3 regions of the Caballeronia sp. BCC1704 genome follow, and region 3 is predicted to be linked to each of the others. Evidence: predicted binding sites of a transcription regulator. Region 3 holds the regulator's gene; each other region holds the start of a gene.
What was found. The regulator HrcA, encoded in region 3, represses chaperone genes, less so after heat shock. The targets are predictions, from matches to a motif close to TTAGCACTCNNNNNNNNNGAGTGCTAA.
Positions count from the first base shown of each region.

Region 1 (7,787 bases), on a different contig from region 3:
TATGTCTGGGGCATGAGCAAGAGCGCCGCCATGTATCTGCCGCTCGTCGCCTTGATGTTCGCGGCGCCTTGGCTCTGGCGCGACAAGATCAATCGGGACCGCGCGGTGATCGTCCCGATGCTGGCCGTGACTTTCATCTGGTTCGCCGTGCCCGACGCGGCGCTCAAGACCGGCTATCTGTATCACCGGTTCGCGCTTTTCCTGCTGCCGGCCTATGCGCTGATGTTCTGTCCCGCGCCACGGCCGGCGAGCGATGCGCGCGCATCGGCGTCGGGTTCGGCGTTGGGTTCGCCCTGGACCGCATGGCGAGGCGTCGGCGTGCAGGCCGCGATCATCGCGGGATGCTGGATTTTTCTCACCGATCAAGCCGTCCGCCTGCATCGCTTCGCCGCCGAGAACGCGCCGCTCGAGAAGCTGCTCGCGCGAGCGGAGCCGGGTCAACGCGCGCTGAACCTCGTGTTCGATCGGGAAAGTCCCGCGTACGGGAGCATCGCCGCTTACATGCATCAGGCGCTGTGGTATCAGGCGGAGAAACACGGGTTCGTCGATTTCAACTTCGCGACGTTCGTGCCGCAGATCGCGCGCTTCAAACCGGGGATGCTGCCTTTGCAACCCCCGGCGCTCGAAGGCGATCCCCGGCGCTTCGACTGGACGAAAGACAACGGGCGGCAGTATCGGTATTTCTTCGTGCACAAGGCGGGGCCCGTACCGGAGAATTTTTTCGTCAACAATGAATGCGATGTCGTTCAGGTCGTGCAAGAGGGCGAATGGTCGCTGTATGAGCGGCGCGATTGTCGCTGACACGGCCCGCCGATTGGCGTGCGCGCCGGCAAACCGCAGCGCGCCCGTCGTTTCGATCAGCTAGTCGGACTGTCCGCCGATGCCAGATGCCCGTGCTTCATCAGCACGGCGCGCGCGCCCGAGGCAAGCAGCGCCTCGCCCTGACGCACCAATGTGCGTCAGTATCACGAGAGGTTCGACCCGCCAACGTACCGTGCGTCGATCATGCCGTGAGCAGACGGCGCCGAATCAAGCGACGCATGACGTTTCGCCTGGGAGCTCTCTCCTCTCGGCCGCAATGCCGGTTCCCGTGCTTACACCGCAAGCGGTTCGGGAACGCTTCACGGTGCTGGGCCGGCCTCCGGCCGACAAATGCGGCGCTCGCTAACCCCGCCACAGGCTCGACGAGAACAGGCGCCATGCGTAACGGCCGCCCAACGCGCGCTTCGCTCGCGCAGTTGCCGTGTCGCATGCGGGTGCGGCGTCTCGCGAAGCATGAGCCGCGATGAAACCTGCCTAGTTCTTCGGATGCGCGAAAAAGAAGCGCAGCATCTCGGCGCTGGCGTCCGGTCCGCTCGGGTCGGTGTAAGTGCCGCGCGCGCTGCCGCCGGACCACGCGTGGGGTGCGCCGTGAAGCGTCCACAGTTCGGCGGGCAGCCCATCGGGCGATACGAACTGCTGCACCGAATGCTGGCGAGTTCCCGCCACGCCCGCCATGCGGCGCTCCGGCCCGCTCGCAACAAAGCCTTCGACGACTCGGCGCGCGTTGACGTGATTCACGGTGGCGTCTGCATCGCCGTGAAAGACGATCAGCGGACAGCGAACGGCCCCCGACGCCGCCGCCTTGCCTTCGCCGCCGCGCATGACGGCGAGCGCGGACGGCAGATCGTGCGCGTGTCCGGCGGGCAGTCCCGAGTGAACGCCCGCTGCCGCGTACAAGTCGGGATAGCGTTGCGCCATGATCGCCGCCATCGCACCGCCCGCCGACAAGCCCGCGACGTAGACGCGCTTCGCATCCACATTGTGAGTGGCCATGATTTCGCGCGTGATGCCGGCTATCAGCGACGGCTCGCCCGCGTCGCGCTGCTGGTCGGACGGCTTGAACCAGTTCCAGCATTTCGATGCATTCGCGCTTTGCGGCTGAACCGGGTACGCGACGATGCACGGCTGCCGTTCCGCGAGCGCGTTCATTTGCGTGCCGGCCGCGAAGTCGTCGGCGTTCTGCGTGCAGCCGTGCAGCATCACGACGAGCGGCAATGGCTCGTTGCGATAACCGCTCGGCACATAAAGCTTGTAGTCGCGCTGACCGGCGGCATTCGCGTAGCGGCGCGTGCTGAAGTGCCCGCGATCTTCCACTTCGGGCTGCGGTTCGGCGCGCGCGGGCGTCTTGAGGCGTTCGGTGAAGCGTGAGAGCCCGGACGCGGGCGCGGAGGACTCCGCGTGGGCATGGTCGCCGCGCATCGCGCGCTTGACGACGTCGGTGGCGGCATCGCTGTTGCCGTTCTGAAAGAGCTGAAAAGCCTCTTTCATCGAGTCGAGAAAACCTTCGTTCAGTTTCATGTCTTGTCCGGTTTCGGATGCAGAGCGGTCGAGCCGCAATCAGCGGATCCGGTCTGCAAGCGCGGCCTTGACGGCCGGCGATGCGTGAAGGGCACCTCGAACCAGAATCGATTCGATGGTGGCAAGCGCGAGTTCGGGGGAAACGTCGGCGGCGATGCTCGCGAGGCCCAGCACCTGAATCTTCAGCCGTTCATTGGCCGCGCGCACCGCTTCCAGGTCCTGTCTGGAGAAATATTGAAGCCCGAGCACGAGCGCACGCCGGGTCGCCGTTTCCCGAACGACGGACGCGTGCACCGCGAGTTGATTGCGGATAGCCGTGCGGATCAGGTCCGTGCGGTTCGAGTAAAAGCCTTCTTCGACGAGCAGATCGATCTGGCCGAGGTCGACGGGGCCGAGGTTGATCGTGATTTTTTCGGTGTCGCCGCCTTTTGAGCGGGTGAGGTCGTTTGGTTGTACGGGCATAAGGGGCTCCATCCTGCTGCCATCTAGGTGGATGGTCAGCGGCGGGTTTTCAAGTGGCAGTTCGCATTTTTTAAAGCGCGCGGTCGCGTCGCGCAGCGGGATATGGCGGCGCGGTTGCGCAATCTGCGGCGGAGGAGGGAACTGCCTTCTCGTGATAACTAATGGCTAGTCGCCGCTTTGTGCGGCGAACCGCGTTGTCGGCGTAACCGGCGCGGCAAGGCTTGGAATTAGCGGCGCGGCGCCCTTCGGGATCAGTTGGCCGACGCCGGTCACGTGGCCGCGCGGCAAGCCTGTCGACGCGAGGCCCGCACTGCGAGCTTGCCGGTAGCGCGGCCCCGGCGGCTGTACGCGACTCAGCCAGTCGCTAGCGCCTCGCACGCGTCAGTTTGGCGACGCATTGCGCAAAACGCTCGTTGCTGGCCGCGATACCGTATTCCTCAGCGCGTTCCAGCGCGCTTTGGCGCATGCGATTGCTCAACGCATCGTCGGTAAGCAAGCGGCGCATGGCGCTCGCGAGTTCCTAGTCCGCTCGAACTGTGAATCCTGTTGCCAAGCGCCAGTCGCGTAGGCGTGCGGCAAGCCTGTCGACGCGGGTCCGCATTGCGAGCGTGCCAGTAGCGCGGCCCATGCGGCCGTACAGAAAACAAGCGGCCGCTAGCGCCTCGCACTCGTCAGTTCCGACACGCATCGCGCAAAACGCTCGTTGCTGGCTGCAATGCCGTACTCTTCAGCGCGTTCCAGCGCACGCGCGCGCATGCGATGCATCAACGTTTCGTCAGTGATCAGGCGGCGCATGGCTTCGGCGAGTTCGTCGTCCGCTCCGATCGGAAACAAGATGCCGAAGCGGCCGTCGCCGAGAATCTCGCGCGGGCCGGTCGGGCAATCGCTCGCTATCACGGGCGTGCCCAGCGCGAGCGCCTCGAGCAGCACCATCGGCATGCCCTCGTAGCGCGAACTGAGCACCAGAACGCGCGCGCTGGCGACCAGCGCGTGCGGGTTGTTGCGATAACCCGCGAAGTGCACGCGCGCGGCGATACCGAGCGCGTCTGCGAGCCCTTCGAGTTCGCCGCGAAACGCGCCGTCGCCGACGATCACCAGATGCTCCGCGATATCGCCGGCACTCACGAGCCGCGCGTAAGCCCGCAGCAATGTGCGATGGTCCTTCTGGATTTCGTCGAGTCGCGCGACGGACACGATGTACGGCGCATCGCACAGCGGCTTTTCGGTCGCCAGCGCGTCGCGGCGAATACGTTCTATATCGATGGCGTTCGGCAGCACGAACAGCCGCTGCAGCCCGTCGCCGAACATGCGGCGCGCTTCATCGGCCATGTGCTGATTCAGCGCGGCCACGCCGTCGTAACGCGCGAACTGCGCCGCGAGCCGGCGCTTCTTGCGCGGACGGTCGCCCAGCCGCGCATCGAAGCTAAAGTGGTTGACGCCGAGCCACGCCGTGCCGAACTGGCCCGCCAGGCGGCGCAGCGACATGTCGAAATCGACGATCAGCGCGTGCCGCCGCGCCAGTGCTTGAATGCGTCGCTTCACATAGGGCCGCACAGAGAGCGTGTTGAAGACGTCACGCCCCACGCGCCCGAGCTTGCTCAGCTTGCGCGCGTAACGTCGCGTCTGAAAGTAATTGAGCCATTGCTTATCAGCGAGGATCTCGATGCCGACATCCGGCGGCACGAGCGCCCGAAAGCGGCTCTCGAACGCCGGGGAGGAATGCATCACGGACAGCGTGACGCTGAAGCGCTCACGGTCGAAGACCCGCAGCCACTGGATGAGCGACGATTCGATCCCGCCGTCGTTGAAGTCGACGATATGGAAAAGCACCGGCACACGTTCGCCCGCTGGCGGCCGTGCGTTGGTTTCGGAGTCGGCTTGGCTTGCGATTGGGCTTGCGGGAAGAGCGGCAGTCGGCACTGTGGGAACGCGTTCGTCGAAAAGAGAAGGGCGAAGCTGCCATGCTACCGCAGTTGCCGAGAGGCAAAGACGAGCGCCCGCGACCAAAGATTTCGTCTCGAGGACCGGAACGCGCCCGCTCGCAGGCGCCGCGGCCCGCCAGCGATGGCAGCGAAGCTGTCACTGATCCAGTCTAGACGCTTTATGAACATGACCGCGCGCACACGTCCGAAGCCGTCTCCCTCCCTCCTTGAAATTGTCAAATCCGGTCCATATAATTGGCACTCACTGCACGAGAGTGCTAACAAGATTTCCGTCCGGCGGGCTCCGCCCAAAAGACGGGCTTTCCCGCGTTTTCAGTCTCATTCAAGAGAGGAGTGTGTATGAACCTTCGTCCTTTGCACGATCGCGTCATCGTCAAACGTCTGGACCAGGAAACCAAGACCGCATCGGGCATCGTGATCCCGGAAGCAGCGGCAGAAAAGCCGGATCAAGGCGAAGTCCTGGCCGTCGGCCCGGGCAAGCGCGATGACAAGGGCACGCAAAACGCCCTCGACGTGAAGGTGGGCGACCGCGTGCTCTTCGGCAAATACGCCGGCCAGACCGTCAAGGTCGACGGGCAGGAACTGCTCGTCATGCGCGAAGAAGACATCATGGCCGTTCTGGTCAACAAGTAAGCATTCTTCCTGTACGCCGGGCTTCGCGCCGAAAGGGCGGCGGGCCGGCACACTGAATCGAATCAAGGAGTCTGGATATGGCAGCTAAAGAAGTCACTTTCGGCGATTCCGCACGCGCCAAGATGGTCGAAGGCGTGAACATTCTGGCCAACGCGGTCAAGGTCACGCTGGGTCCGAAGGGCCGCAATGTCGTGCTCGAGCGTTCGTTCGGCGGCCCGACGGTCACCAAGGACGGTGTCTCGGTCGCGAAGGAAATCGAACTGAAGGACAAGCTCCAAAACATGGGCGCGCAAATGGTCAAGGAAGTCGCTTCCAAGACCAGCGACAACGCAGGTGACGGCACCACGACCGCTACCGTGCTCGCACAGTCCATCGTTCGCGAAGGCATGAAGTACGTCGCATCGGGCATGAACCCGATGGACCTGAAGCGCGGCATCGACAAGGCCGTCGCAGCAGCCATCGAAGAACTGCGCAAGATCAGCAAGCCCTGCACGACGAACAAGGAAATCGCGCAAGTCGGCTCGATCTCGGCGAACAGCGACACGTCCATCGGCGAGCGCATCGCTGAAGCCATGGACAAGGTCGGCAAGGAAGGCGTGATCACCGTCGAAGACGGCAAGTCGCTGCAAGACGAGCTGGACGTCGTGGAAGGCATGCAGTTCGACCGCGGCTACCTGTCGCCGTACTTCATCAACAACCCGGACAAGCAAGTCGCCGTTCTGGAAAACCCGTTCGTGCTGCTGCACGACAAGAAGGTTTCCAACATCCGCGATCTGCTGCCGGTGCTGGAACAAGTCGCGAAGGCCGGCCGTCCGCTGCTGATCATCGCTGAAGACGTCGAAGGCGAAGCGCTCGCAACGCTGGTCGTCAACAACATCCGCGGCATTTTGAAGACCGTTGCTGTCAAGGCTCCGGGCTTCGGCGACCGTCGCAAGGCCATGCTGGAAGACATCGCGATCCTGACCGGCGGTCAAGTCATCGCGGAAGAAACCGGCCTGACGCTGGAAAAGGCGACGCTGCAAGAGCTGGGTCAAGCCAAGCGCATCGAAGTGGGCAAGGAAAACACGACGATCATCGACGGCGCTGGCGAAGCCGTGAACATCGAAGCGCGCGTGAAGCAAGTGCGCAAGCAGATCGAAGAAGCGACGTCGGACTACGACCGTGAGAAGCTGCAAGAGCGCGTGGCCAAGCTGGCCGGCGGCGTGGCAGTGATCAAGGTCGGCGCTGCGACCGAAGTCGAAATGAAGGAAAAGAAGGCACGTGTCGAAGACGCTCTGCACGCAACGCGCGCAGCAGTGGAAGAAGGCATCGTGGCTGGCGGCGGCGTCGCGCTGATCCGTGCTCGCAAGGCCATCGAAGGCCTGAAGGGCGCGAACTCGGACCAGGACGCGGGTATCCGCATCGTCCTGCGTGCGATGGAAGAGCCGCTGCGCCAGATCGTCACGAACGGCGGCGAAGAAGCCTCGGTCGTGGTGGCGGCTGTTGCTCAAGGTTCGGGCAACTACGGCTACAACGCGGCAACCGGCGAGTACGGTGACCTGGTGGAAGCCGGTGTCGTCGACCCGACCAAGGTGACGCGCACGGCGCTGCAAAACGCGGCATCGGTGGCAGGCCTGCTGCTGACGACCGACGCAGCCGTCGCCGAACTGCCGAAGGAAGATGCTCCGATGCCTGGCGGCATGCCCGGCGGCATGGGCGGCATGGGCATGGACATGTAAGACGGCTTCGGCCCGATTACATCGGTGCGAGTCTCGCAAGGGGCTCGCGCCATGCCAGAAAAAACCTGCAGCGATGCAGGTTTTTTTTCGTCCATCGACAAGCTATTTGTTCATCTCGTCGCGCAGCTTTTGCGCGGCGGCTTTGTAGTCGTATGTCGGGTAAAACTCCGTGTGATATCCGCCCCACGCGGTCGTCTCGATCGCGCGATTCACTTCCCGCAGCCTGTCCGCCGGCACGCGCAACGTCACCACTTGCCCGATGCCCATCATCACGTACCACGACACCACTTCCACGCCTGGCGGCGGAAACGTCTTGAAGTAGCCTTGTTCCTTCAACTGCTGGTTGATCTTCGGCAGCGGCTTGGACTCGTCGTGCTTGAGGAAGATGGTCAGCAGGAACGTGCCGTCGCCCGCAGGCGTGGCCGGCGGCGGCGATGCGTCCTGCGCATGGACGGGCAGCGCCGCCGAGACAATCGTGGCGAGCATCGTGGTTCGGATCAGGCGAGCGAAGCGTCGTGCCGGCTTGTGCATCAGCGGATCTCCTTCGGAAGCAACGAACGGAAGCGGAAAGGCACTACGCCTTCCGATGATGAAGATGCAGACGCTCCATCACATGCAGCGCGTTGGGCTGCGCGTGGCCGAGCGTCGTGTTGTCGAAGATGCACCACACCTCGGGCGTCTTTTTCGCGCG
Region 1 is NZ_CADFFT010000004.1:480,644-488,430, reverse strand. It holds gene HWX53_RS22010 (hypothetical protein) at 1-801, shown strand, start outside; partial or broken gene HWX53_RS27770 (bifunctional hydroxymethylpyrimidine kinase/phosphomethylpyrimidine kinase) at 835-953, opposite strand; gene HWX53_RS22005 (PHB depolymerase family esterase) at 1,297-2,340, opposite strand; gene HWX53_RS22000 (CopG family transcriptional regulator) at 2,380-2,802, opposite strand; gene HWX53_RS21995 (glycosyltransferase) at 3,457-4,632, opposite strand; gene groES (co-chaperone GroES) at 5,085-5,378, shown strand; gene groL (chaperonin GroEL) at 5,456-7,096, shown strand; gene HWX53_RS21980 (hypothetical protein) at 7,199-7,582, opposite strand; gene HWX53_RS21975 (DUF72 domain-containing protein) at 7,671-7,787, opposite strand, start outside.
Region 1: groES (co-chaperone GroES) is a predicted target of HrcA. The motif match lies at 4,980-5,006, and genes of this name have one in related genera.

Region 2 (7,787 bases), 170 kb from region 3:
CGCATCGTGTTCAATCAGTCGAAGGACGAAGTGAAGGCGCTGGCGGTCGAGGGCACGCGCATCATCAAGGAATGCGCGGCGGCGCGGCCGGACACGCATTGGATCTACCAGTATTCGCCCGAGACGTTCAGCATGACGGAATTGTCGTTCGCGCGCGAAGTGTGCGATGCCGTCGCGCAAGTCTGGCGTCCGACGCCCGATCACAAGATGATCGTCAATCTGCCGGCGACGGTCGAATCCGCCACGCCCAACGTCTTCGCCGATCAGGTCGAATGGATGGACCGCAACATGGGCTTTCGCGACAGCATCGTGCTCTCGGTGCATCCGCACAATGATCGCGGCACGGCGGTCGCGGCGGCGGAACTTGCGCTCCTCGCGGGCGCGGATCGCGTCGAAGGCTGTCTCTTCGGGAACGGCGAGCGCACGGGCAACGTCGATCTGGTGACGCTCGCGCTCAATCTGTACACGCAGGGCATCGATCCCGGCCTCGACTTCTCGGACATCGACGCGGTGCGGCGGGTCGTCGAACGCTGCAATCAGCTTCCGGTGCATCCGCGCCATCCTTACGCGGGCGACCTCGTGTTCACCGCGTTTTCCGGATCGCATCAAGACGCGATCCGCAAAGGCTTCGCGCAGCGCGTGCCCGGCACGCCGTGGGAAGTGCCGTATCTTCCGATCGATCCCGCCGATCTCGGCCGCAGCTACGACGCCGTGATTCGCGTGAACAGCCAGTCGGGCAAAGGCGGCGCGACTTATCTGCTCGAACGCGGACTCGGCTTCACGCCGCCGCGCCGCGTGCAGATTGAGTTCAGTCATGCGGTGCAGGCGGTGGCGGACGAATCGGGCGAGGAGATCAGCGGCGACGCCATCTGCGCCCTGTTCAAGCGCGAGTATTTCGACGCGGGCGGGCCGGTATCGCGCGTGGATGCGGCGGCGGTTTCCGTCTTCGGCCGACACATCGCGATGCCGCCTGCTTCAGGCGCCGCGAGCGAGGAACACTATGCGCAGGCGGTCGCCGCGACGCTGGACGTCGGCGCGAGCGTGAGCTGGTTCGAATCGACGGTGACGGCGAGCGGCGAGACAGCGGTGTTCGTGGGCTGCCGCGTCGCCGATGAACCGATGCGCTTCGGCGTCGCGGTGCACGCGAATCCGGCGCTCGCGGTCGTCGATGCGGTCGTGAGCGCGGTGAATCGGTCGAAGGGAATCGCGCGGAAAGTGCGCGAGGACGAGGCCGTTGAAGCCTGACGGCGCGGACGGCGACGCGCTATTCGAGCGCCACGCGCGTCGCCTGAAGCGCGAGCAGTTGCCACTGACCGCCGGTTTGCACGTGAACCGCCGTGTAGGCGATGGGAAAGAGCAGCGCGCCGTTCTTCGATTCCATTTCGATCAACGCGCGGCCGGACACGAGACAGGTCTCGGGTCCAGCAGAGAAAACGTCCTGCGTCTGAATCTCGATCTGGCGATACCGGCGGCGCCCGGCCGTGATCGCGTCGATGAACTGGCGCTTCGTTTCGCGCTTGCCGTTGGTGTGGACATAGCTGACGTTCTCGGCCAGCAGCGCTTCGAGCGCGGCGCCGTCGCCCTCGACCATCGCCCGAAAGCGGTCGCGCTCCAGGCCGCGGATGGCCTCAAAGGTTTTTGCCGGCATCTGTCGGTTCCCCTTGCGCCGGGGAACCGATGCGCCGGCGCCCCGTCAGAAGTTGTATTGCAGATATAGCTGGCTGAAATTTATACCAGGATTCGGCTCTTTGATACTCGCGTTCGAGAGATGCTGGAAGCGAAAACCGGCCTGATAGTTCTGCTTCTCGCCGAAGATCGCGCCCACGCCGACCATATCAGCGAACTGAAAGCCGCTGGAGAGCGTGTAGTCTTCCGTGATCCGGGCGTGCGAGAGCAGCCGGACGCCGATGCCTGCTTCCACGAACGGCCGAATGTAGCCGGAGCTTTTCACGAAACGCAGCACCGGTGTCACGCCGAACTCCCAGACATTTGGATTCACCGAGTTGCTTTCCTTCGTGTGCCAGTACGCGACGTGCCCCTCGCCGAGCAGCGTGAAGTGAAACCCGCCGATTTCCCACCACGTCAGGTTCGGGTCCCAGACGATGCCGACGTCGGCTTTCTTGAAGTCATGGTTAGCGACGCCGCCCGCTATCTGAAGCCCGAACCGGTCGGCATGCGCTGCCGCCGAAGCGAGACCGAGCGAAACCGCGATGGCGCCGTGAGACAAAAAACTGCGCCAGAAGGGTTGGTTTTTCTGCATGAGCGCCCCATATGAGGGTGTGGTTGTCCCGCCGAGCGGTTGTCGGCGCATTGTATTTAGGCAGACATATATTTGCACAAACCAGCGTTTGTTGCCGTTTTGGTTGAATAATTCGTTGCCTTACGGCGTTATTTCGGTAAATCGTTCGATTACCAGCTCTTCTTCGGTAATTTCGGCTTGTTCACACGGCCGCGCCGCCTATCAAACCCACAAAATCGATAGTTTTGTGGGAACTCCCACACGTCGTTACCCTCTAACACTTAGCACTCAGTTGGACGGAGTGCTAATATCGTGACTGGCCTGCCGCCGCCGTTGCGGCCGCAGCCAATTGTTGACAAGGAGCTTATGAGCGTGACCAATGCGATGACCCTTCCGAATGTTGTAGGCTCGGCACCTGCCAAGGCATCTTCGGCAGGCGCGCTGACGTACGCACAGTCGTCGATGCTGACCGGCCAGATCGGCAACATCGATTCCTACATACAAGCAGTGAACCGTATTCCGATGCTGTCGCCGGCAGAGGAACGTCAGTACGCCACCGAATTTCGCGAGCACGGCAACCTGAACGCCGCGCGTCAGCTCGTGCTGTCGCACCTGCGTCTCGTCGTGTCGATTGCCCGCAACTATCTGGGCTACGGCCTGCCGCACGCAGACCTGATTCAGGAAGGCAACATCGGTCTGATGAAGGCGGTGAAGCGCTTCGATCCGGAGCAAAACGTGCGCCTCGTGTCGTACGCCATGCACTGGATCAAGGCGGAGATCCACGAGTACATCCTGCGCAACTGGCGCATGGTGAAGGTCGCGACGACCAAGGCGCAGCGCAAGCTGTTCTTCAACCTGCGCAGCCACAAGACCGGCCATGCCGCGTTTACGCCGGACGAGATCAACGGCCTCGCAAGCGAGCTGAACGTCAAGCGCGAAGAGGTCGCGGAGATGGAAACGCGCCTTTCGGGCGGCGATATCGCGCTGGAAGGCCAGGTCGAAGACGGCGAAGAAGCGTTCGCGCCGATCGCCTATCTCGCCGACTCGCACAACGAGCCGACGAACGTGATCGCCGCGCGCCAGTTCGACAAGCTGCAAAGCGACGGCCTTTCGACCGCGCTGGAATCGCTCGACGAGCGTAGCCGCCGCATTATCAAGGCGCGCTGGCTCGACGTGCAGGACGACGGATCGGGCGGCAAGACGCTGCACGAACTGGCCGACGAGTTCGGCGTGTCGGCGGAGCGCATTCGCCAGATCGAGGCGAGCGCCATGAAGAAGATGCGCACCGCGCTGCACGACTACGCGTAACGCCGCGGCAGAACGAAGCCGAGCGTGTTCGAACCCCGCTGTCGAAAGACAGCGGGGTTTTTGTTTGCCTGCGGGGCGTGTATGAAAACAAAACGGCGCCCGAAGGCGCCGTTTCTAAGACTAACCGCTTACCGCATCAGGCCGGCATCGGCGCCGCGCCGCCGCCGTTGCCCGCGAGTCGCGTCGCCATCTGGGCGGCGTACCGCTGCGCTGCCGCGCCGACGACGATGTGGAACGTGTCCGCCGACACCCACGCCACATCGAGTTGCGACAGACGCTGACGATCCACCGACGACGGATCGCGCACGACCACGCGCAGACGCGTGTGCGCCACCGCATCGAGCGAAACGACGTTAGTCGCGCCGCCGAACACCGCGAGCCAGCGCAGCGGGTCCGGATCGAGCGGGCCCGCCGTCTGATCGGTCACGCCTGCCGTCGCAACCGAGGGCTGCGCGGGAGCCGACGAAGCCGGCGTCGCGCCGCGCGTCGACGAGTGTTCGAGTTCGCCGCGAATTTCATCGGCGATCAAGTCCGCTTCCGGTCCGATGATGACCTGCACGTTCGTCTTGCCGCGCTTCAACACGCCACGCGCGCCGATGGTCTTCAATTGCGGTTCCGATACAGCTTCCGTATCCACGACAGAGAGACGCAGGCGCGTCGTGCAGGCATCGACGAGCGTCAGATTCGACGCGCCGCCCAGCGCCGCGATGTACTTCGTGGCGCGCGTGCTTGCCGCTGCGGGCGCGACGTCGCCCGGCACATAGCCGCCGACCGGCGTGGCATCGGTTTGCGCGTCCGTCGTGGCGGGCTCGCGGCCCGGCGTCGCCATGTTGAACTTGCGGATAAAGAAGCGGAACAGGCCGTAATACACGATGCCGTACACGAGGCCGATCGGAATTGCCAGCCAGCCGCGCTGCGACAGGCCGTAGTTCAGCACGTAGTCGATCGCGCCCGCCGAGAACGTGAAGCCGAGGTGAATGCCGAGCGCCGAGCAAATGGCGAGCGACAGACCCGTCAGCACCGCGTGGATGCCGTAGAGCACCGGCGCGAGGAACATGAAGCTGTATTCGATCGGCTCGGTCACGCCCGTGAGGAACGCGGTCAGCGCCATCGAGAACAGCAGGCCGCCGACGACCGCGCGGCGCTCCTTCGGCGCTTCATGGAACATCGCGAGACACGCGGCCGGCAAGCCGAACATCATGATCGGGAAGAAGCCGGTCATGAAGCCGCCCGCCGTCTGGTCGCCTGCGAAGAAGCGATGCAAGTCGCCGTGCACCACCGCGCCGCCGCCGGGCGGCGTGAACGACCCGAACACGAACCACGCGAGCGAGTTGATGATGTGGTGCAGACCCGTCGCGAGGAGAATGCGGTTCAGCACGCCGAACACGAAGGTGCCGAGCGCGCCGGCCGTCGTCAGCCAGTTGCCGGCCGCGTCAATGCCGGATTGCACCGGCTGCCACACGTACCCCAGCACGATGCCGATGAAGAGACACGCGACGCCTGTGACGATCGGCACGAACCGCTTGCCGCCGAAGAACGCCAGATACTCGGGCAGCTTGATGTCCTTGAAGCGGTTGTACATGTACCCCGCGACCATACCCGCGATGATCCCCGACAGCACGCCCATGTTGAGCTTGTCGTTAATGTCCTTCATGACGGCCGTTTCGATCAGATAACCGATCGCGCCGGCGAGACCCGCCGTGCCGTTGTTGTCCTTCGCGAAGCCCACCGCCACACCGATTGCGAACAAGAGCGGCAGATTCGAGAAGATGGCGTCGCCCGCGTCGGCGATCATCTTGATGTTGAAGACATCGGGCTGGCCTAGACGCAACAGCAGGCCGGCCACCGGTAAAACGGCAATCGGCAGCATCAGGGCGCGGCCTAGGCGCTGCATCTTTGCAAACGGGTTAGCGTCCATCGGGGGTTCTCCAAAAGAATATAGGTCTTGTCGTTGCTGCTCGGGTTGTGGCTAGGAAAGAAGCATCAAGCGTTTAGTCCTGCGGCCAGATTTCGCGGCTGGCCGCTCTTACTGCCTGCGCCGATTCGAGCGCGAGCACGTCTTCCGCGCGCTGACGGCAAAGCTGGTAATCGAGATTGCGCACGCGCGCCTTGATGCCCGGCACCGCGGACGGATCCACCGACAGTTCCGTCACGCCGAGGCCCACGAGCAGCGGCACCGCGAGCGGATCGCCGCCGAGCGCGCCGCACACGCCAACCCACTTGCCGTGCTTTTCCGCGCCCTGCACCGTCGTTTTGATGAGCCGCAGCACGGCCGGATGCAGGCCGTCGGACTGCGCGGCGAGATCGGGCTGGCAGCGGTCCATCGCGAGCGTGTATTGCGTAAGATCGTTCGTGCCGATCGAGAAGAAATCCGCGTACTTCGCGAGTTGATCGGCCAGCATCGCCGCCGACGGCACTTCGATCATCACGCCCACTTCCACCGGCTCCGTGCGGCCGGCTTCGCGCGCCAGTTCGTCGATGCGCGCGCGCAGGCGCTGCAGTTCGCCGGCATCGGTGACCATCGGCAGGAGAATGCGGACCGCGCCCGCCGGCTTGACGGCGAGCAGGCCGCGCAGCTGGTCGTCGAGCAGTTCGGGGCGTACTTGCGCGAGCCGGATGCCGCGCAAGCCGAGCGCCGGATTCTCTTCGGGCGGCAGCGTCAGATAGTCCACTTCCTTGTCGGCGCCGACATCCAGCGTGCGAATGATCGCGCTGCGGCCGGCCAGCGCCTCGACGATTTCCTGATAGCTCGACGTGTGTTCCGCGACCGTCGGCGCAGCCTGGCGATGAATGAACAGCAGTTCGGTGCGCAAGAGGCCCACGGCGTCCGCGCCGTTCTCGACGGCGGCCTTGGCGTCGTCGAGCGTGGCGATGTTCGCTGCGATTTCGACATGACGGCCGTCGCGCGTCGATGCCGCTTGCTGCGACATCTTGCGGTTCGCCTCGCGCACGCCGGCGAGACGCTCGCGCTCGTGACGCGCCCGTTCGACATCGAGCGCGCTCGGCGCATATTCGAGGCGGCCCGCCGACGCATCCACGACCACCTGCGCGTCTTCAGCAATCCCGTGCAGCGCATCGCCGATCGCGACCAGCGCCGGAATGCCGATCTGCCGCGCGATGATCGCCGCGTGCGAGGTCGCTCCGCCGCGCGACATCACGAGCGCGGTGACGCGCGTGCGGTCGATCGACGCGAGATCCGACGGCGTGAATTCGACGGCCGCGAGCACCGCCTCTTCCGGCAGCGCGCGCGCCGCCGTATTCGTGAGACCGAGCGCGCGCAGCACGCGCTTTTCGATGTCGCGCAGGTCGGCCGCGCGTTCGGCGAGCAGCGCGTCGTTCACGTTGTTCAGTAGCGCGATCTGCGCGCGGATCGCCTCGCGCCACGCGAAGCCCGCGCTCTTGCCGAGGCTGATCAGATCGCGGGCGGCATCGACGAGCGTCGGGTCTTCCAGCAGCACGCGATGCACCGCGAAAATGCCCGCCTCGCCGACTGCGCCGCGCTGCGACGCAGTGCGCACGGTGACTTCGAGGTCGGCATCGACTTGCGCGATGGCTTTATCCAGCGCGCGGCTCTCCGCCGCCGACGGACCGCTCGCCTGTTCGGGCGGCACGATTTCCTGATCGTCCCAGCGCACCAGCTTGCCGACCGCGATGCCCGGTGCCGCGCACACGCCCGCGAGCGTGTTCGGCGGCAGCGGCTCGGCGGACGCGCGAACCGCCGCGACCGGCGCGGGAGACTTCTCACGCGCGGGCGTCTCTTCCACTTCGCCTTGCGCCGCGCGCAGCAGTTCGGTGGCGACGGCATCCACCGCTTCTTGCGCCTGCGCGCCGATGCCGACGAGTTCGATGGTCGCGCCCTCGCCCGCGCCGAGCCCGAGCAGGCCGACCACGCTTTCGACCGGCGCCTTGCGGCCTTCGAAGCGCACTTCGACCTTTGCGTCCAGGCCGCGCGCTGCTTCACGCGCCCGCGCCGCCGGCCGCGCGTGCAAGCCGCCCGCGTGGGCCAGCGTGACGGTGCGGCGCGCTTCGGTCATCACGTTGGACGACGAGCGCGCCACGTGCGCCGCCGCGCCGTCCTTCGGGCGCAGCACGAGCATGCGCGCGCCCGCCTTCAGCACGCCACGGCCGGCGCGCTGGGCGACTTCGAACGCGTCGCTATTGGCGACCGCGATCACCGAGACGAGACTCGGCGCGTGCTGTGCGACGAAATCCGCGTTGAATTCGATGAGCGGCTGGCCCG
Region 2 is NZ_CADFFT010000001.1:627,265-635,051, reverse strand. It holds gene leuA (2-isopropylmalate synthase) at 1-1,245, shown strand, start outside; gene HWX53_RS02975 (nuclear transport factor 2 family protein) at 1,265-1,648, opposite strand; gene HWX53_RS02970 (acyloxyacyl hydrolase) at 1,694-2,260, opposite strand; gene rpoH (RNA polymerase sigma factor RpoH) at 2,612-3,547, shown strand; gene nagE (N-acetylglucosamine-specific PTS transporter subunit IIBC) at 3,684-5,465, opposite strand; gene ptsP (phosphoenolpyruvate--protein phosphotransferase) at 5,539-7,787, opposite strand, start outside.
Region 2: rpoH (RNA polymerase sigma factor RpoH) is a predicted target of HrcA. The motif match lies at 2,521-2,547, and genes of this name have one in related genera.

Region 3 (7,787 bases):
GTCGGCATGGGCAAGCTCGGCGGGCGCGAGTTGAACGCGTCGTCGGATATCGATCTGATCTTTGTCTACGAAGACGACGGCGAAACCGCTGGCGGCACGCGCGCGCCGCTCGCGACGCAGGAATTCTTCACGCGGCTCGGGCGTCGGCTGATCGGCGCGCTCGCGGAAATCACCCAGGACGGCTACGTGTTTCGCGTCGACATGCGGCTGCGTCCGAACGGCGATTCCGGGCCGCTCGTGTGCAGTCTCGGCATGCTCGAAGAGTACTTCTACGTGCAGGGCCGCGAGTGGGAGCGCTACGCGTGGATCAAGGCGCGGCTCGTGTCCGAGCGCGAAAGCGAGTCGGCGCAGCGGCTCGCGAAGCAACTCGACGCGATCGCCACGCCGTTCGTCTACCGCCGCTATCTCGATTACGGCGTGATTGCGGCGATCCGCGCGCTGCATCAGCAGATTCGGCAGGAAGCGCGGCGGCGCGCGTCCATGCGGCCCGACAAGGCCGACGACATCAAGCTCGGGCGCGGCGGCATCCGCGAAATCGAGTTCAGCGCGCAAGTGTTTCAGTTGATCCGCGGCGGACAGGCAGCGGATTTTCGTATCCGGCCAACGCTCGCCGTGCTCGAACGCGCGGCGGCCAACGGGCTCATCGCGCCTAATGTGCGCGATGCGCTCACCGAGGCGTATCTCTTCCTGCGCACGGTCGAGCATCGTCTGCAATATCGCAACGACGCGCAGACGCACGCCATGCCCGTGGCCGACGATGAGCGCGCGCTGCTGGCGGCGTCGCTCGGCTTCGCGGATTACGCCGCGTTGATGGCGAAGCTCGACGCGCACCGCGAATTCGTCGAGCAGCAGTTCGACGCGATCTTCGCCGACAAGGTGAGCGGCGAGCATGGCTGCGGCGTGGCCGAAGATTCGGCGGCGTCGTGGATCTGGAGCGGCGCGCTCGCCGACGAATCCGCGCAGGACGAACTCACCGCGCGTCTCATGGAACTGGGCTTCGCGGACCCGGCGCCGGTGCTCGCGCGGCTGACGGGCGTCTGGAACTCGTCGCGCTATGCCGGGCTGCCGGAACAAAGCCGTGGCCGGTTCGACATCGTCGCGCAGCGCGCGCTCGAAGCCGTGCAGAACATCGCCGCGGCGCGCCGCGTGGACACCATCGCGCGTCTCTTCGATCTGCTCGAAGCGACGGCGAAGCGCGGCGCGTACCTCGCGTTGCTCACCGAATATCCGGCGGCGCTCGACCGCGTGCTCTCGGTGCTGTCCGGGTCACGCTGGGCGGCGGGCTATCTGATCCGTCATCCGCAATTGCTCGACGAATTGCTCGACGACGAAGCGATTTCCAGCCCGTTCGACTGGCCCGAATTCCGGCGCGCGCTGAATGCGCGCCTCGCCGCCGCCGAGGACGCCGAGCACCAGATGGACTTGCTGCGCCACGCGCATCAGGCCGAAGTGTTCCGCATTCTGCTGCTGGATCTGGCGGGGCGGCTGACGGTCGAGCACGTGAGCGATCGCTTGTCCGAACTGGCGGACGCGGTGCTCGACGTGACGGTCGAAACCGTCTGGAAGCAGTTCCCGAAGCGGCATCGCGAGACGCCGCGGTTCTCGGTCATCGCGTACGGGAAGCTGGGCGGCAAGGAGCTGGGCTACGCGTCGGATCTCGATCTGATCTTTCTCTACGACGATCCGGACGACGCCGCCTCCGACATCTACGCGATGTTCGCGCGCCGTTTGATTACGTGGCTCACGGCGGCGACGGGCGCGGGCACGCTGTTCGACGTGGACTTGCGGCTGCGGCCGAACGGCGAGTCTGGCCTGTTGGTCACGAGCCTCGATTCGTTTCGCCGCTATCAGTTACGTGAAGGCGACGCGGCCAATACCGCGTGGGTCTGGGAGCATCAGGCGCTGTCGCGGGCGCGGTTCAGCGCGGGCGATGCCGACATCGGCGCGCAATTCGAAGCGATTCGCGCTGACGTGCTCGTGATGGAGCGCGATGCGGCGGCGCTCGCGCTCGAAATCGTCGCGATGCGGGAGCGCGTGGCGGCGGGGCATCCGAATCGCAGCGATCTGTTCGACCTGAAGCACGATCGCGGCGGCATGGTCGATATCGAGTTCATCGTGCAGTACTGGGTGTTGCTGCATACGCGGACGCACCGCGAGTTTCTGCGCAACGCGGGGAACATCACGCTGCTGAAGATCGCGGCGCGGAGCGGCCTCATCTCGGAACCCGATGCGGAGACCATCGGCGCGGCGTACCGGTACTACCGGAAGCTGCAGCACACGCTGCGGCTCGACGGCATGGAGAAGGCACGCGTCGATCCGGCTGTCGTGCGCGCGGAGCGCGAAGCGGTGACAGGGCTCTGGCGGCGGGTCTTTGGGGATGGGATGTGAAGCGGCGGGTGCTTGGCGCGTGAGAGGTGACGCGATGTGAGCGGCGCGTGCGCGGGCCGGGTCCGGCGTGTCCAGAAGCACGCTGAGGCTCTACCGCATGCAGAAACCCCGCGTCGACCCGGCTGGCGTGCGCATCCTGCGTGAAGCGGTGACGGCGCTGTAGCGGCGCGGTGTGCGCCGCGCGTGGGCGACGCGTCAGGGGCAGGCCAGAAGCCCGCCCCCCGCCCGCCGCGCTCACGCCGCCAGCATTTCCTTCGCGTGCTTGCGCGTCGTCGCGGTGATTTCGATACCGCCGAGCATCCGCGCCACTTCCTCGATGCGCTTCGCCTTGTCGAGCGGCGTCACGGTGCTGACGGTGCCGCCCGCATCATCGGATGATTTGGCGACCTGGAAATGCTGATCGCCGCGCGCGGCCACTTGCGGCAAGTGCGTGACGCACAGCACCTGACGGTCGCGCCCGAGTTGATGCAAGAGCCGCCCGACGACTTCCGCGACGCCGCCGCCGATGCCCGTGTCCACTTCGTCAAAAATGAGCGTGGGCGTCGGACTCGCGGTACTCGCGATGACCGCGAGCGCGAGGCTGATACGCGCCAGTTCGCCGCCCGAGGCGACCTTCGCGAGCGGCCGCAGCGCGACGCCCGCGTGACCGGCAACGCGAAACTCGATCTGCTCCAGCCCGTTCGCGCCGCCTTCCGCAAGCGGCACGAGCGCGACTTCGAAGCTGCCGCCCGCCATCGACAATTCCTGCATGCCTTCGGTGACCGCTTTCGAGAGCGACTTAGCGGCCTTCGCGCGCGCCTTCGAGAGCACGTTCGCTTCGGCGAGATACGCGTCTTTCGCTTTCGCGGCGGCGGCGTTTAACGCGTCGAGATCGGCGGCGGCGTCGAGTTCGGCGAGCTGACGGCGGCGCGTTTCGTGTTCTTCCGGCAGCGCTTCGGGCTGAAGACGGAACTTGCGCGCCGTCGAATGAAGCTGATCCATGCGCTTTTCGACTTGCGCGAGCCGGTCCGGGTCGAGCTCCAGCCGCTGCGCATAGTGCGACAGCGAGTATGACGCCTCCTGCAACTGGATCTCGGCCGGTTCGAGCGAGGCGAGCGCATCGTTGAGCGCCGGGTCGATATCGGCGAGAGCGCGCAGCTTCGAAATGATGGCGCCGAGCTGGGAAATCATCGCGTCATCGGATTCGGACAGCGCGCCGAGCGCGTTCTGCACGCCGTCGATGAGACTCGCCGAATGCGACAGCCGATGATGCTCCGCGCTCACTTCCTCCCATTCGCCCGGCTGCGGCGCGAGCTTGTCGAATTCGCTGAGTTGCCAGGCAAGGCGTTCGCGCTCAAGTTGCAGTTCGCGGTCGCGGCTTTGCGCGGCATCGACGGCCTGCTGCGCCTCGCGCCAAGCCCGCCACGCGCGATTCACGGCGGCGGCCGTATCGACCAGACCGGCGTGCGTATCGAACAATTCGCGCTGCGCGTCGGGCCGCATCAATAACTGATGCGCGTGCTGGCCGTGGATATCCACGAGCATCTCGCCCACTTCGCGCAATTGCGTGAGCGTCGCCGGCGTGCCGTTGATGAATGCGCGCGAGCGGCCGCTCGAATCGATCACGCGGCGCAGCATCACCGTGTCGCCGTCTTGCGAGAGCGCGTGCTCGTCGAGCCAGCGAATGACCTGCGCGTGCGTGCCGAACTCGGCGGTGATGTCCGCGCGCGGCTCGCCGGTGCGCACGACGCTCGCATCGGCGCGCGCGCCGAGCGTGAGGGCGAGGGCGTCGATCAGAATCGATTTGCCCGCGCCGGTTTCACCCGAAAAAACCGTGAAGCCCGAATCGAATTCGATGTCGAGCGCGGCGACGATGACGAAGTCTCGAATGGAGAGATGACGGAGCATGGACGCTTCGGGAAGGGTTCGGCAAAGTTGTGCGGTCAGACAGACGAGTCCTGCGAGGGATGCTCGTTCCAGTGCAGTTTCTTGCGCAGCGTGGCGTACGTGCTGTAGCCGACCGGATGCAGCACCGGCACGGTGTGCCGGGAGCGCCGCACCTCGATGGCGTCGTTCAGTTCGACCGCGGTGAACGACTGCATGTCGAAGTTCACGTTCACGTCGCGCCCGCCGATGATCTGAATGGTGACCTTCGAGTCGTCGGGCAGCACGATCGGACGGTTCGAGAGCGAGTGCGGGGCGATCGGCACGAGCACGAAGCCTTGCAGTTGCGGATGCAGGATCGGCCCGGCGGAAGACAGCGCGTACGCCGTGGAGCCCGTCGGCGTCGCGACGATCAGCCCGTCGGAGCGCTGGTTGTACATGAAGTGCCCGTCCACCGAGACGCGCAACTCCGCCATGCCCGAGAAGCCGCTGCGATTCACGACCACGTCGTTGAACGCGAGCGCGTGATAGATCGGCTTGTCGTTGCGCACGATGCGCGCTTCGAGCAGGCTGCGCTCCTCGCGCTCGAATTGTCCCGCGAGCATTTGCGGCACGCGTTCGCGCATTTCCTTGAGCGGAATGTCCGTGATGAACCCGAGCCGCCCGTGATTCACGCCGATGAGCGGCGTTCTGTACGGCGCGAGCTGACGGCCCACGCCGAGCATGGTGCCGTCGCCGCCGAGAACGACAGCGACATCCGCCCGCGCGCCGATCTCCGCGATGGACAGCGCGGGATAGTCGGTCACGCCGACATCCTTCGCGGTGCCGGCTTCGAACACCACGTCGAAGCCCTGGTTCGCAATGTGCTCCGCGAGCGATCGCAGCGGCGCCTCGATGCCGGGCGTGTTGGTGCGCCCGACCAGAGCGACGGTCTTGAATTGGCCAATTTCCATGCCGGCATTACACCATAGGTGGGAGGCGAAAAGAACCGGGGCCGCGCGGTCTCAGGCAGCTCCGGTTTGTCGCTAGAATGGAGCGGACATTGAACGATCGGCGCGCCGCCGGACGCAGCCCGAAACGGCGCGAGCCCGCGGCGGCGGCCGTCGCCGCGCTTTGACACGTTGCGTTAAAATTTGCCCATGCTAGACCCACGTGCACAAACCCTCCTGAAAACGTTGATCGAGCGTTACATCGCCGAAGGTCAGCCGGTCGGTTCGCGCACGTTATCACGTCACTCCGGCCTCGAACTGAGTCCCGCCACCATCCGCAACGTGATGTCGGACCTCGAGGACCTCGGCCTCGTCGCCAGTCCGCACACGTCCGCTGGGCGCATTCCCACGCCGCGCGGCTATCGCCTGTTCGTCGACACCATGCTCACGGTCGAAGCCCCGCAGGACGAGGCGATGACCACGGCCGTCAAGACGCGTCTGCAAGGCGAGGAGCCGCAGAAGATCGTCGCTGCGGCGGCGAGCGTGCTGTCCAGCCTGTCCTCGTTCGCAGGCGTGATCCTCACGCCGCGGCGCAGCCACATGTTCAAGCAGATCGAGTTCATGCGGCTGTCGGACAAGCGCATTCTGCTCATCATCGTGACGCCGGAAGGCGACGTGCAAAACCGCATGATGGCCACGCAGCGCGACTACTCGCCCTCGCAACTCACGGAAGCCTCCAATTACATCAACGCGCATTTCGCGGGCCTGTCCTTCGACGAAGTGCGCCGCCGGCTGCGCGAGGAAATCGACCAGTTGCGCGGCGACATGACCACGCTGATGCAAGCGGCGGTCGTCGCGAGCACGGCCGAAACCGATCCCGGCGAGACCGTGCTGATTTCCGGCGAGCGCAACCTGCTCGAAGTCGCGGACCTTTCGTCGGACATGGCGCGGCTGCGCAAACTCTTCGACCTCTTCGACCAAAAGACGAGCCTCCTGCAATTGCTGGATGTATCGAGTCACGCGCAAGGCGTGCAGATTTTCATCGGCGGGGAATCGAATCTCGTGCCGATCGAGGAGATGAGCGTCGTGACCGCGCCGTACGAAGTGAACGGCAAGATCGTCGGCACGCTCGGCGTGATCGGCCCGACGCGCATGGCCTACAACCGCGTGATTCCCATCGTCGATATCACGGCGCGCCTGCTGTCGATGTCGCTCAGCCAGCAATAACGCGTCTTTGCGGGCATCTTGCCGCGCCGCCGAACGCGCCGCCACTAGGCCGTTCGGCCGATGCAGCGTGCTGGAACGCGCCGCTATAATGGCCGTCACCTTTCGATGACTTTCGGCCGCCTTGCCCTATGCGTTTCGACCTCGAGTTGCCCTCGCAGCCCAGCGCCTCGCATCGCGTCGCGGTGCTGCTGATCAATCTCGGCACGCCGGACGCGCCCACGCCGCGAGCGGTGCGCAAATATCTCGCGCAGTTTCTGAGCGATCCGCGCGTCGTCGAAATTCCGTCGTTTATCTGGCAAATCATTCTGCGCGGCATCATCCTGCCGTTTCGCGGGCGGGCATCGGCAAAAAAATACGCGCAGGTGTGGATGCCCGAAGGCTCGCCGTTGCGTGTCTATACGGAGCGGCAGGTCGAAGGCTTGCGGCGGCTTTTTGCGGCGAACGATTATCACGTCATCGTCGATTACGCGATGCGCTACGGCACGCCGGGCATCGGCGCCATGCTGAATCAGCTGAAGCTGGAAGGCGCCGATCGCATCCTGCTCGTGCCGATGTATCCGCAGTATTCGTCGTCGACCACGGCCACGGCTTTCGACGACGCCTTCACTGCGCTCAAGCGCGTGCGCAATCAGCCGGAGATCCGCACCATTCGCCATTACGCGGACCATCCCGCGTACATCGCGGCGCTCGCCGAGCAGGTGCGTGACTACTGGCGGCTGCACGGCCAGCCGGACTTCGCCTCGGGCGACAAGCTCGTGTTGAGTTTTCACGGCGTGCCGAAGCGGACCATGGATCTCGGCGACCCGTACCATGACCAATGCCAGTTGACCGGCTCGCTGCTCGCCTCCGCGCTGGGGCTCACGCCGGTGGAATGCCGCGTGACGTTCCAGTCGCGCTTCGGCCGCGCGGAGTGGCTGCAGCCATACACCGCGCCGACCCTCGCGGAACTGGGCGCGGCCGGCGTGAAGCGCGTGGACGTGTTCTGCCCCGGCTTCACGGCGGACTGCCTGGAAACGATCGAGGAAATCGGCATCGAAGTGCGCGACGAATTCCTGAAGGCGGGCGGCAAGGAATTCCACCGCATCGCTTGCCTGAACGCGTCGCCGGCGTGGATCAAGGCGTTAGGCGAGATCGCGGCACAACATCTGCAAGGATGGCCTGTACAGGCCACGCAACCGGTGACGGTGGCGGCCTGAAACCGCTCATCGCACGAGAATCACCATGAATTACAAGATCACGACGGAACCGGGCGCGCGCCTGCGCATCGACAAATGGCTGTGGGCCGCGCGTTTCTTCAAGACGCGCTCGCTCGCGAGCGACGCAGTGGAGAAAGGCCGCGTGAGGATCGGCGGCGCGAACGTGAAGCCGTCGAAGGACGTG
Region 3 is NZ_CADFFT010000001.1:797,892-805,678, forward strand. It holds gene glnE (bifunctional [glutamate--ammonia ligase]-adenylyl-L-tyrosine phosphorylase/[glutamate--ammonia-ligase] adenylyltransferase) at 1-2,388, shown strand, start outside; gene recN (DNA repair protein RecN) at 2,623-4,275, opposite strand; gene HWX53_RS03770 (NAD kinase) at 4,311-5,204, opposite strand; gene hrcA (heat-inducible transcriptional repressor HrcA) at 5,391-6,407, shown strand; gene hemH (ferrochelatase) at 6,536-7,603, shown strand; gene HWX53_RS03785 (RNA-binding S4 domain-containing protein) at 7,629-7,787, shown strand, end outside.